DNA from 4 places in the Rhizobium sp. USDA 3886 genome. Region 1 is predicted to be linked to each of the others. Evidence: predicted binding sites of a transcription regulator. Region 1 holds the regulator's gene; each other region holds the start of a gene.
What was found. Region 1 encodes PhoB, which activates phosphate uptake and scavenging genes when phosphate is short. Its sites were predicted from a motif close to TGTCATNNANCTGTCAT; they were not measured.
Positions count from the first base shown of each region.

Region 2: the regulator PhoB is predicted to act here: its motif matches at 1,572-1,588, upstream of ACZ9BX_RS01555 (DUF1045 domain-containing protein).
Region 3: the regulator PhoB is predicted to act here: its motif matches at 1,559-1,575, upstream of ACZ9BX_RS08370 (BtaA family protein).
Region 4: the regulator PhoB is predicted to act here: its motif matches at 1,836-1,852, upstream of ACZ9BX_RS05935 (UDP-2,3-diacylglucosamine diphosphatase).

Region 1 is NZ_JBWCDC010000001.1:2,518,399-2,521,591, reverse strand. Features, by position in the region: gene pstA (phosphate ABC transporter permease PstA) at 1-24, shown strand, start outside; gene pstB (phosphate ABC transporter ATP-binding protein PstB) at 40-855, shown strand; gene phoU (phosphate signaling complex protein PhoU) at 890-1,603, shown strand; gene phoB (phosphate regulon transcriptional regulator PhoB) at 1,638-2,321, shown strand; gene ACZ9BX_RS12935 (GcrA family cell cycle regulator) at 2,392-2,925, opposite strand.
Region 2 is NZ_JBWCDC010000001.1:316,424-319,616, forward strand. Features, by position in the region: gene mnmC2 (tRNA (5-methylaminomethyl-2-thiouridine)(34)-methyltransferase MnmC2) at 1-372, opposite strand, end outside; gene ACZ9BX_RS01550 (NAD(P)/FAD-dependent oxidoreductase) at 371-1,549, shown strand; gene ACZ9BX_RS01555 (DUF1045 domain-containing protein) at 1,663-2,370, shown strand; gene ACZ9BX_RS01560 (AraC family transcriptional regulator) at 2,418-3,193, shown strand, end outside.
Region 3 is NZ_JBWCDC010000001.1:1,591,164-1,594,356, forward strand. Features, by position in the region: gene ACZ9BX_RS08360 (transglycosylase SLT domain-containing protein) at 1-60, shown strand, start outside; gene ACZ9BX_RS08365 (serine hydrolase domain-containing protein) at 64-1,443, opposite strand; gene ACZ9BX_RS08370 (BtaA family protein) at 1,622-2,866, shown strand; gene ACZ9BX_RS08375 (class I SAM-dependent methyltransferase) at 2,917-3,193, shown strand, end outside.
Region 4 is NZ_JBWCDC010000001.1:1,148,122-1,151,314, forward strand. Features, by position in the region: gene ACZ9BX_RS05925 (MFS transporter) at 1-158, opposite strand, end outside; gene ACZ9BX_RS05930 (N-acetyltransferase family protein) at 395-901, shown strand; gene ACZ9BX_RS05935 (UDP-2,3-diacylglucosamine diphosphatase) at 966-1,772, opposite strand; gene ACZ9BX_RS05940 (NADP-dependent malic enzyme) at 1,984-3,193, shown strand, end outside.

The DNA.
Region 1 (3,193 bases):
CGGCGCTTTGAGCGTCGCTGGTAAACGGAGTACATAGTCATGAACATGTTGACTGAAGCAGCAGTTGAGAAGGCTCTGGACCAGAAAATGAATACGATCCCGTACAAGATGATCGGCCAGGACGTGTCGGTCTACTACGGCGATAAGCGTGCGCTTTTCGACGTGAAGCTAAACATCCGCGAGAACACGGTTACCGCGCTCATCGGCCCCTCCGGCTGCGGCAAGTCTACCTTCCTGCGCAGCCTGAACCGCATGAACGATACGATCGACAACTGCCGCGTGACAGGCAAGATCACGCTTGATGGCGAGGATATCTACGATCCGGATATCGACGTCGTGGAGCTCCGCGCCCGCGTCGGCATGGTCTTCCAGAAACCGAACCCGTTCCCGAAGACGATCTACGAGAACGTCAGCTACGGGCCACGTATCCATGGCCTGGCGAAGTCGAAGGCGGACTTGGACCAGATCGTCGAGCAGTCGCTGCAGCGCGCCGGCCTTTGGAACGAAGTCAAGGATCGCCTGCATGAATCCGGCACCGGCCTGTCCGGTGGCCAGCAGCAGCGTCTGTGCATCGCGCGTGCCGTTGCCGTGAGCCCGGAAGTCATCCTGATGGACGAACCGTGCTCGGCGCTCGATCCGATTGCGACTGCCAAGGTCGAAGAGCTGATCCATGAGCTGCGCGAGAACTTCACCATCGTCATCGTGACGCACTCGATGCAACAGGCGGCCCGCGTTTCGCAGCGGACCGCTATGTTCCACCTCGGCAATCTCGTCGAGGAGAACGACACCGACAAGATGTTCACCAACCCGGACGACCCCCGCACCCAGGATTACATCATGGGCCGCTTCGGCTGAGTTGCGGCGTTCAGGCTATTCAAGGACAATTCCCATGGCATCGACCCATATCTTTTCTGCCTATGACGACGATTTGAAGTTCCTAACCCGCCGCATCTCGGAAATGGGTGGGCTTGCCGAGCAGATGGTGTCCGACGCAGTCCGCGCCCTTGTCAACGGCGATACGGCTCTGGCCCAGAAGGTCATCTCCGACGACGTGATCCTCGATCATGCCGAACGCGAGATCGGCGACAAGGCGGTCGTCACCATTGCCCGCCGCCAGCCGATGGCCTCCGACCTTCGCGAGATCATGGGCTCGATCCGTATCGCAGCCGACCTTGAGCGCGTCGGCGATCTCGGCAAGAACACGGCCAAGCGCGTCATCGCGGTGCAAAGCACCGGCGTTCCGCGTAAGCTCGCCCGCGGCCTCGAGCATCTTTCCGAACTGGCGCTCGTCCAGCTCAAGGAAGTGCTCGACGTCTATACGACCCGTGCCGCCGACAGGGCGAAGTCGATCCGCGAGCGCGACGAGGAAATCGACGCGATGTACACTTCGCTGTTTCGCGAGCTTCTGACCTACATGATGGAAGATCCGCGCAACATCACCAGCTGCACGCATCTTCTCTTCTGCGCCAAGAACATCGAGCGCATCGGCGACCATGCCACCAACATTGCCGAAACGATCTATTACATGGCGACCGGCGCCCAGCCGGAAGGCGAACGTCCGAAGGACGATACTGCCAACACCGTCGGCGCGGTCACGGAATGACAATTCCGAACCGGCCCTCAGGAGACCGAACCGAATGATCCCGAGAGTTGCAGTCGTTGAAGACGAAGAGGCACTGAGTGTGCTTCTTCGCTATAACCTTGAGGCCGAAGGTTTCGAGGTCGATACCATCCTGCGTGGCGACGAGGCCGAAATCCGGCTTCAGGAGCGCACGCCGGACCTTTTGATCCTCGATTGGATGCTGCCGGGCGTATCGGGCATAGAGCTTTGCCGCCGCCTGCGCATGCGTCCGGAGACCGAGCGCCTGCCGATCATCATGCTGACGGCGCGCGGCGAGGAAAGCGAGCGCGTCCGCGGCCTTTCGACCGGCGCCGACGACTATGTCGTCAAGCCGTTTTCGACGCCGGAGCTCGTTGCCCGCGTCAGGGCGATGCTGCGCCGCGCCAAGCCTGAGGTGCTCTCGACGGTGCTGAAATGCGGCGACATCGAACTCGACCGCGAAACGCATCGTGTTCACCGCAAAAGCCGCGAAGTTCGCCTCGGCCCCACCGAATTCCGCCTCCTGGAATTCCTGATGTCGTCGCCCGGCCGCGTTTTCTCGCGTTCGCAGCTTCTGGACGGTGTCTGGGGCCACGACATTTATGTCGATGAGCGCACTGTGGACGTCCATGTCGGCCGGCTGCGCAAGGCGCTGAACTTCTCCAACATGCAGGATGTCATTCGCACCGTCCGCGGTGCCGGATATTCCATGGAATCCTGATTGCCGCTTCCATTGCCGGACATCAAAAAACGGGCCCGCGAGGCCCGTTTCCGTTTGTCTTTTATCCGGCTCAGTTTGCGCGAGCTGCTGTCCTGCGGCGCTCGTTGACCGGCTGATAGGCAAGGCGCGCATGATAGCTGCAGTAGGGTGAAGAGTCCGGGCTATCGCAACCGCAGAAGTGGAAATCATCCTTCAGCGGATCGCCGACCGGCCACTTGCAGGTGCGTTCCGTGAGTTCCGTCAGGCCGAGGCGGCGGGAGATCGGCACGACCACGTTTGCGGCCGGACGATAGTTTACCTCCTCCATGAGATCGATTTCGATCTCTTCCTTGAGCATCGTTGCGCCCTGCTGGCGCGTGACGGTGCGGGTCGCGATCCGCGATGCATAGTTCGGTGCGCGCGGAGCCGAGGTATTACGCTTCGGCGCGCGTGCGGCCGCCGCGGTGCCGCCGGCCTTGGCGCGGCCCGGAAGGCTAAGCCTGTGGACCTTGCCGATCACCGCGTTCCTGCTCACTCCGCCGAGCTGCGCAGCGATCTGGCTCGCGCTCAGTCCTTCGGACCAAAGCTTTTTGAGTTTTTCGACTCGCTCGTCTGTCCAGTTCATGCCCTGTCTCCGCCGTTTAGCGTTGTGAAGGCAGAATCCCCCACCCTTGCTCCGGATACATCCGAAGCAGGAAACGCCTGACCAATTGTGGTGACTAGTTCCGCCGCATGCAGTCTAGTAATTGAGTTTTAACCTAGTGTGAGGCTGACTCCGTGACAAGAGTCGCGGGAATCCGGATGAATCGAATTTCAAGTTTTCCCCAACTTGCTTCCCGAGCGAGTCATTTCTGCAACATTAGCTGTTGATAAATGACCTCGTTCGGGGAGGT
Region 2 (3,193 bases), 2.2 Mb from region 1:
CGTCTGCCGCTCGGCGTCGATTTCCGGCCAGTGCGAGAGGGCGCGGCCGATCTCGGCGCGGCGCATCGGAAAGAGTTCGAAGGACATGAAATGCAGGTGCTGCCAGGACTTGCGGTGGGCCTTCGACTGCCGCCATGTCTCGGCGAAGTTCAGCCCGGTGCCGAAGCCCAATTCTCCAATGCGGAAGTCATCCTTGCCGGTCCAGCGCTCCGGCAGGCCGTTGCCCGCCAGAAAGACGTGGCCGCATTCGAGCCGGCCATCCGTCTGGCAATAAAAATGGTCGCCAAAGGCCGGCGAATAGGGCATATCGCCGTCGCGCCATTCGAGCGGCTGGCTCGTGCTGCCCATCTGGTCGGGATCATTGTCTGTCATGCCTAAAGCCGATAATGCGGTCGTCTCCTCCGGTCAATCGTCCTTCAGCTTGCTGATCGCGGGCGGCGGCATTATGGGGCTTTGGGCGGCGGTGCATGCCGAACGCCTTGGCATTGATACGCTGCTCGCCGACGCAGGCGCGTTGGGGCAGGGCGCCAGCGGCGGCCTGCTTGGGGCGCTGATGCCGCATATGCCGGACAAATGGAATGCCAAGAAGCAGTTCCAGTTCGATGCGCTGGTTTCCCTCGAAAGCGAGATCGCCGCGATCGAAGCCGCGACCGGCCTATCCGCCGGCTACCGCCGCTCGGGCCGCATCATCCCGCTACCGAAGCCGCACCTGCGCAAGATCGCGCTTACCCATTCCGCCGATGCCGAAACGCATTGGCATCAGGGCGGCCGCGACTTCTACTGGCATGTCGCGGATGCTCCGCCGGTCGCGGACTGGATCGATCCTGCCGCTGGCGAAAGCGGCTTCGTGCACGATACGCTCGCCGCCCGCGTCGCGCCCCGCGAGCTGGTTGCCACTCTTGTCGCCTTTCTCCGCCAGGCGAAGAATGTGAGCATCATCGAGAATGAAGCAGTCGGCGGCCTCGAACCAGAACGCGGGCTTGCCTATGTTGGCGGAAGAAAGATTGCGTTCGGCCGCTGCATTATCGCCGCGGGTTACCGGTCGTTTCCGCTTCTGCAACAGTTCACGCCCGGACTCGTCAAGCCGCTCGGTCAGCCGGTCAAGGGGCAGGCGGCCTTACTGAAGGCTGATGTCGATCCCGCCTTTCCAACCATCTTCCGCGACGGCCTTTATGTCGTTTCCCATGAGGGTGGCCATGCTGCCATCGGCAGCACCAGCGAGAACCGTTTTGACGATCCGGCGTCGACGGATGCCCAGCTCGACGGGCTGGTCGAGGCCGCGCGCGAGATGGTCCCGGTGCTTCGGGATGCCCCGGTCATCGCGCGTTGGGCCGGCCTGCGTCCGAAGGCGATCGACCGTGATCCGATGATCGGCCCGCATCCGGCGTATCCGAAGCTCATCGCCTTGACCGGCGGCTTCAAGGTCAGTTTCGGTCTCGCTCACCGCCTTGCGGAAGCTGCCATGCATATGGCGGCGGGCCGGTCCGCACCCTTCGTTCTGCCGGAAAATTTCGCGCTTTCGAGCCACATCGTGGTTGCTTCACGTTAAACGTGAATTAGAAGCCGGTTCTTTTCGTTATTCTGTCATGCAAATCACCTATCTGCTTGCGCATCGACGGCGCCGGAATCGCCCGCGCGCCTTCCTTCGATCGAGGAGATTGCATGCGCTATGCCATTTGCTTCACGCCTGCGCCGAGCGATCCGCTCACCCAGGTGGCGGCCAATTGGCTTGGCCGCAACGTCTTTTCCGGCGAGATGGTCGAACCTCCAGCCATTCGCGGCATCGGCATCCACGAGATCGCATTCCATACCGCCGTGCCGCGCCGCTACGGCTTCCATGGCGTGTTGAAGGCTCCGTTCTATCTTGCACCGGATGTTTCGGAATCACAACTCTTGCGTGAAATGATGCGCTTCTCCGGCAGTCTGCAGCCATTCCTAATTCCAAGCGTCGAAGTGGCGCGCCTGCGCAATTATTTCAGCCTCGTGCCGTCGGTTCCCTGCGATCACATGCATTATCTCGCTTCCGCAGTCGTGCAGCATTTCGATCGCTTCCGTGCGCCGCTCTCCGAGGCGGAGATCGAGCGCAGCGATCCGGACGGGCTTTCGGCCGCGCAGTTCGCCAACCTGTATCGCTGGGGCTATCCCTATGTAATGGACGAATTCCGCTTCCATATGCCCTTGACGGGGCCAGTCAATCTTGTCGACATGCCGCGCATCGAGCAGGCGCTCAGCAGTGTCTTCGACGCTGTCCTTGCGGAACCGGTCGCTGTCGCCAACATCGCACTGATGATCGAGGAAGGCACCGGCGGGCCGTTCCGGGTCCATTCGCTGCATCCGATGGGCAAGGTTAGCGCGCGCAAGATCGCCTGATCACTTTTGTTCAAGAACGGGTGGCCCGAAGATGCTATATCCGGGTGATGGACAACATCTCCCAGGAACAGGCGACCGGGGCCATGCCGCTGTCGCGAGCGGAGACGACGCGATTCTGGCGTGACAGCCGGTTCGGTGGCATGGAGTGCCTGAGCGCGACGTTCCTCACGCATGAGTTTGCACCGCACGCCCACGAGACCTTCAGCATCGGCGCCATCGAAAGCGGCAGCCAGATCGCGACCATCAGGGGCACACGCGAAAGCTCAGGGCCTGGCGATCTCTACCTGATCAATCCCGGCGAAATCCATGACGGCGCGCCTGTCGAGGGCGGCTATCGCTACCGGATGATTTATCCGGACATGTCGCTCTTCCGTGAAATCCTGGAGGACGTCACCGGCCGCACCTTCGGCGGTACGCCTGCCTTCGGCAAGCAGATCCTTCACGATCCGCTGCTCGCCGACGCTTTTCACGATGCCCATCGCGCGCTGGAATCGGGCGCCGGCGCGCTGGAAACCAGCCAGGGCATGTTTCTCGTGCTCGAGGCCATGTTCCGGCATCACGGCAGTTCGATCATCGTGCCGGTCGATACGCGGGAGCGATCCGCCGTGCAGCGCGCCCGCGATTACCTGATGGAAAACTACGTTTCCGATGTCGGGCTTGAAGAGCTCGCCGCGGTGGCAGACCTCAGCCGCGCGCACCTGATCCGCGCCTTCCGCAAGGAATTCCACATCACGCCGCACGCCTTCCTCACCGATATCCGCATTCGCGTTGCCCGGCGCAAGCTGCAGGCCGGCGGACAGCCGGCCGAGATTGCCCTCGAATG
Region 3 (3,193 bases), 930 kb from region 1:
GGCTATTACTACGACGCCAAGCGCAAGGGCATGGCCGATATCGCCCACGGCAATTACTGAGTCTCAATTGGCGGACAGTACGGCCAGCAGCTCCTTCAGCACGACCTGCGGCTTGTAGCCAAGGCGGCCGGGTGTCAAGCCCATGCGGACGAAGACCAGATTGGCGGACGGCACGATCGCCATGCTTTGCCCGTCGTGCCCTTCCAGCCAGAACGTATCTTCCGGCAGCCCCGATTCGGCGCTCGTATCTCCGCCGGGCGCTGCGAGCCATGCCTGGGCTTGCGTATATTTGCCGCCCGACGATTGCGTTGGCGTGCGCATCGCCCTGACAAACCCATCCGGCAACAGCCGCTCGCCGTTCCAGACCCCATCCTGGAGCAGGAACTGTCCAAAACGCGCCCAGTCGCGTGCCGTCGCGTAGAGGTAGGAACTCCCCACAAAGGTTCCACGCGCATCGGCCTCCAGCACCGCGCTCGACATGCCGAGCGGCCTGAAAAGCGCGTCCCCCGGATAGGCGAAGGCCGTTTTCTGGTCGCCCACCCCGTCCATCCAGATTCGCGATAATAGGACCGCCGTGCCGCTCGAATAGCGGAAACGTTCGCCGGGTTTCGCCTCGAACGGCGCGTTGGCGGGCAGCGCAACCATATCGGGATCGAGATAGAGCATGCGCGTCACATCCGCGACATCGCCGTAATTCTCGTTGAAAGCGAGGCCGCTTTCCATGCCCAGTAGATCGCGGAGTTTGATCCGAGACCGCTCGTCATCCTTCCACTGCGGCAAGAGGCCGGCGGTGTCGAAATCGACCTTCCCGTCGAGCATGGCACGCCCGACAAGCGCAGCATTGACCGTCTTGGTCATCGACCAGCCGAGCAGCGGCGTCTTCGCATCGAACCCTTCCCCGTAGCGCTCCGCGACGATCCGGCCGTTGTGGACGACGACCATCGCCCGCATTTGCGGACCGGCCAGCACGTCATCTGCCAGCAGTGACGCAAGCTCTCCGTCGTTGGCGGCGGTGACACTTTCGCCTTCCGGCCATAGTTCCGCTTTTTCCTGAACAGACGGCAGCGGATCGGAAGGTGCGGCATTGGCGGCCACCTCGAAATCGCCATCCGGCACGCTCGTGCACCCAAGTGCCCCGCGATAGAGCGCATATCCGGGTGCGAAGAGCCCCAGGATGCGTGCCGTCACATGCCCTCGTTCCCGGTCAACCGAAACGCGCACCAACCGCAGCAGCGGATTTCCCGGCGCCTGCACATCGTTATGGAGCACCGCCTGCGGATCGCGGCCTGCCAGAAAGACGTTCGAGCAGACGATCTTCGCCGCATATCCGTCGCCCACGCGCAGCAGCTCCGGCGGACTGACGGAAAGCCAGGCCCCGCCTCCGATGACGATGACGGCGGAAGCCGTGGCAAGTGCCTTCAGGATACGCAGAACAGATCGCATGTCATTCCCTCCACGAACGGAGAGAAGCAGGAAATCTCTTCACAAAAAAGAGCACAATGGCGCGAGTGCCGTTTCGTCTCGGGCAATTCCTGTGGAAAGCGATGCCCACAGTCTGCGTCATCAAACTGTAGCAGGGACGCGCTACACGCCCTGAACGCTAAAAGGGTGACAGACTCACATGACGGAATTTGCACCGGATACCGGCTTCCGCAAGAACCGGAAACTCAAGGACGCTCTTCTCCGCCACAAGGCATTTTCCAAGGACGGGTTTTCGGAACGGCTTTTCGGCCTGCTCTTTTCCGGCCTTGTCTATCCGCAGATTTGGGAAGACCCGGATCTCGATATGCAGGCGATGGAACTGCAGGCGCATCACCGCATCGTCACGATCGGATCTGGCGGCTGCAACATGCTAGCCTATCTCTCCAAGGCGCCAGCCTCCATCGACGTGGTCGATCTCAACCCCCATCATATCGCGCTGAACCGCCTGAAGCTTGCCGCCTTCAAGCATCTTCCCCGCCACACCGACCTCGTGCGCTTCCTCGCCATGCCTAACGAGCGCTCGAACAGCCAGGCCTTCGACCACTTCCTGTCGCCCAAGCTCGATGAAGCATCCCGCACCTATTGGAACGGCCGCAAGTTCGGCCGCCGCCGCGTCACCGTCTTCGACCGCAATATCTATGAGACCGGCCTGCTTGGCCGCTTTATCGGCGCGGCCCATCTGCTCGCTCGCCTGCACGGGGTTGATCTCAAGCAGATGACGAAGACCCGCTCGATCCGCGAGCAGCGCCAGTTCTTCGAGGAGCAGGTTGCGCCACTCTTCGAAAAGCCGGTGGTGCGCTGGATTACCGGGCGCAAGAGCTCGCTCTTCGGTCTCGGCATTCCGCCGCAGCAATATGACGAGCTTGCCAGCCTGGCCGCCGATCAGTCGATCGCACCGGTGCTGAAGCATCGCCTCGAAAAGCTCGCCTGCCATTTTCCGATGCGCGAAAACTATTTCGCCTGGCAAGCCTTCGCCCGCCGCTATGCCTCGGATGACGAAGGCCCGCTGCCGACCTATCTGAAGCCGGAGCACTACGAGGTGATCCGCGCCAATGTCGATCGTGTCAACGTCCATCATGCAAGCTTCACCGAGCTTCTCGCCAAGGAACCGGCCGCCTCCCGCGACCGCTATATTCTGCTCGACGCGCAGGACTGGATGACCGATCAACAGCTGAACGATCTCTGGGCGGAAATTACCCGCACCGCCCGCCCCGGCGCCCGCGTCATCTTCCGCACGGCGGCCGAAAAGAGCGTCATCGAGGGCCGTCTTTCACATGCGGTCCGCGATCAGTGGGAATATTCCGAAGAGAAGTCCCGTGATATGACTGCGCTCGACCGTTCGGCCATCTATGGCGGCTTCCACATCTACGGGAAGAAAGCGTGACCGAAATCCGCACCGTCGTGGACGAGAAAGCCGAAAAGCATGCCGATCTCATGGACGGCATGTACCGCTATCAGCGACACATCTACGATCTGACGCGCAAGTACTACCTGCTCGGCCGCGACCGCACGATCCGCAATCTGGACGTTCCAGAAGGCGGCACGCTGCTCGAAGTCGGCTGCGGCACGGGCCGAAATCTGGCGCTCGCGCATCGGCTGTTTCCCGGCGCCAAACTCTATGGCCTCGACATTTCGCAGGAAATGCTGATTTCGGCGCGCAAGACATTCGCTACAAAGGCCGCTGTTGCCGATTTTCGCGTTGCCGACGCGA
Region 4 (3,193 bases), 1.4 Mb from region 1:
ATTTCATGATCGGTGAATTCGTGGACCGCTAGCCAGACGGGAAAGAAGGGAAGAACGACACCGTTGACAATCAGCGGAGCGCAATAGGACAGGGCGCTGAGCAGCCGGAAGCGCGGCGGCGCTCCCTCGCCTGTCGGGGCTTTCTGGGCGGGAATCATCGGTGGACCTGCAGGAAACTGGACGTTGCCTAGCACATCAACCCAAGGGCGACTATGGCCAGAAATAACCTTTCTGAAACGTTTTAAGAAAAAGCTTGTCCCCTTCGCTCACAACCCATCGTAATTAAAGCCACCCGCATTCCCCTTAAATTCTAGGTCGTAGATTTTTAGCCAGCGTCATAGAACCGTTACCGTTAGGTGGTTCGGTCGCGCTTCAAAAAGACAAAGGACATACTGTGCGCCCCTACAAGCTTCGCCGCCTCGACAGGAATGATGCGTCGTCTTTCAGAGAAATTCGCCTTGAGGCTCTCGCGAACCATCCAGAGGCATTTGGCGCGTCATGGGAAGAAGAGCAGAGCCTATCTGAGGCGCGCTTCGCCGGTAGGCTTGAGAACGGCCTTGTGATCGGTGGGTTATCCGATGACGGAATCCTTGCCGGAACTATCGGCGTGTCAAAGTCCAAAGCCATCAAGACGCAACATATTGGATCGGTTTGGGGGATGTATGTCCGCCAGGAGGCGCGGGGCACTGGTCTTTCGCGCTTGCTGCTGAGTGCTGCGATTGACGAAGTTGGCACGACGCTACGTTCGCTCCGGCTTAGCGTCGTGTCATCCAACGTTCCGGCTATCCGGCTTTACAAATCCATGGGCTTTGAAGAATGGGCCGTCGAAGTCGAAGCTTTAAAGGTGGGCGATACTTATTATGATGAAATACTCATGCGGCTGGAAGTAGGTCCGCGATGACAGACGCCACGAGTCTAACGCCCATCACCACAACTAAATTGCTTCCGTGTTCACAACAAGAAAATCAGGCAGCCTGCGGCTCGAGCTGGCCGTCGCGATGCTCGATCGCCAGCGGGATGGCTTGAGCGTCGGCTATGGTGCTCCAGGTGATGAGCTCGAACGTGCCGTCCTCATGCTCGGCGATCGCCGTACAGCTCTCCACCCAGTCGCCGGTGTTGATGTAGCGCACGCCGTCCATGTCCTCGATCACGGCATGGTGGATATGGCCGCAGATGACGCCGTCGGCGCCATGCTTGCGGGCTTCGTCGGCCACGACGCGCTGGAACTCGCCGATGAAATTGACCGCGTGCTTCACCTGCAGCTTCGCCCAGGCGGAGAAGGACCAGTAGGGCATGCCCATCCGGCGGCGGATCGCGGCCAGCACGACGTTGATCTTGATCGCCGTGTCGTAAGCCCAGTCCCCGAGATAGGCGAGCAGGCGGGCGTTGCGGACGACGACGTCGAACTCGTCGCCATGCAGCACGAGATACTTTTTGCCGTCCGCGCCGTCATGCATCATCCGCTCGGCGACTTCGATGCCGCCGAAATGCATGCCCGGAAAGTCTCGCAGGAACTCGTCGTGATTGCCGGGGATGTAGACGACCCGCGTGCCCTTGCGCGCCTTGCGCAGCAGCTTCTGCACCACGTCGTTGCAGACCTGCGGCCAGTACCAACTGCGCTTCAGCCGCCAGCCGTCGACGATATCGCCGACGAGGAAGATCGTATCGGCGTCGTGATAGCGGAGAAAGTCGAGGAGGAAGTCCGCCTTCGCCGCCTTCGAGCCGAGATGCACATCGGAAATGAAGAGAGTACGGAAGTGTCGGGTATCCATATTGTCTTTCACAAGCGCTCCGCCTGCGTCCCATCGTTTCTGGTCTTCCAAAATCAGACTCGTGTTTCAGGAAGATGACAGATGCGCGAATTGGCACATGCGCAGCGCTCACGAGTTTTCCGCTTCGATCCCGAAATTCTGACTGTCCCTGCCAGCCGATTGATGTATGGAGAAGTCTTCAAAAGATGTGAGTGCGGCAGCGGAGACGGCAATGGATCATCAGGAAAAATCCAACACGGAGAAGAACGAGACCGGCGGAAACCTCGACGAACAGGCGCTTTTCTTCCATCGTTACCCCCGCCCCGGCAAACTTGAAATTCAGGCGATCAAGCCGCTCGGCAACCAGCGCGACCTGGCACTCGCCTATTCGCCCGGCGTTGCGGCGCCCTGCCTTGCGATCCGCGACAATCCGGAAACGGCTGCCGATTACACCTCGCGCGCCAATCTTGTTGCCGTCATCTCCAACGGCACGGCCGTTCTCGGCCTCGGCAATATCGGCCCGCTCGCCTCCAAGCCCGTCATGGAAGGCAAGGCCGTCCTCTTCAAGAAGTTCGCCGGCATCGACGTCTTCGACATCGAAATCGATGCCTTGACCGTCGATCAGATGGTCTCCACCATTGCCTCGCTCGAGCCGACCTTCGGCGGCATCAATCTCGAGGACATCAAGGCGCCCGAATGCTTTGAGGTCGAGCGCCAGCTCCGCGAGAAGATGAAGATCCCGGTCTTCCACGACGACCAACACGGCACGGCCATCATCGTCGCAGCCGCGATCCTGAACGGACTGGAACTCGCCGGCAAGAAGATCAAGGACGTGAAGATCGTCGCCTCCGGCGCGGGTGCCGCTGCGCTCGCCTGCCTCAATCTGCTGGTCGAGCTCGGCGCCAAGCGCAAAAATATCTGGGTCCACGATATCGAAGGCCTCGTCTATGAAGGCCGCACCGAACTGATGGACGAATGGAAGGCTGTCTACGCACAGAAGAGCGAGATGCGCACGCTCGCCGACAATATCGGCGGCGCCGATGTCTTCCTCGGTCTTTCGGCCGCGGGTGTCCTGAAGCCCGACCTGCTATCACAGATGGCGGACAAGCCGCTCATCATGGCGCTCGCCAATCCGACCCCTGAAATCATGCCGGACCTGGCGCGCGCCGCCCGCCCGGACGCAATGATCTGCACCGGCCGTTCGGACTTCCCGAACCAGGTGAACAACGTCCTCTGCTTCCCCTACATCTTCCGTGGCGCGCTCGATTGCGGCGCCACGGCCATCAACGAAGAAATGAAGCTTGCTGCCGTCAAGGCCATCGCGGGGCTTGCCCGCGAGGAAGTTTCGGACGTCGCGGCCCGCGCCTATTCCGGCGAGACGCCCATCTTTGGTCCGAATTACCTCATTCCCTCACCCTTCGATCCGCGTCTCATCCTGCGCA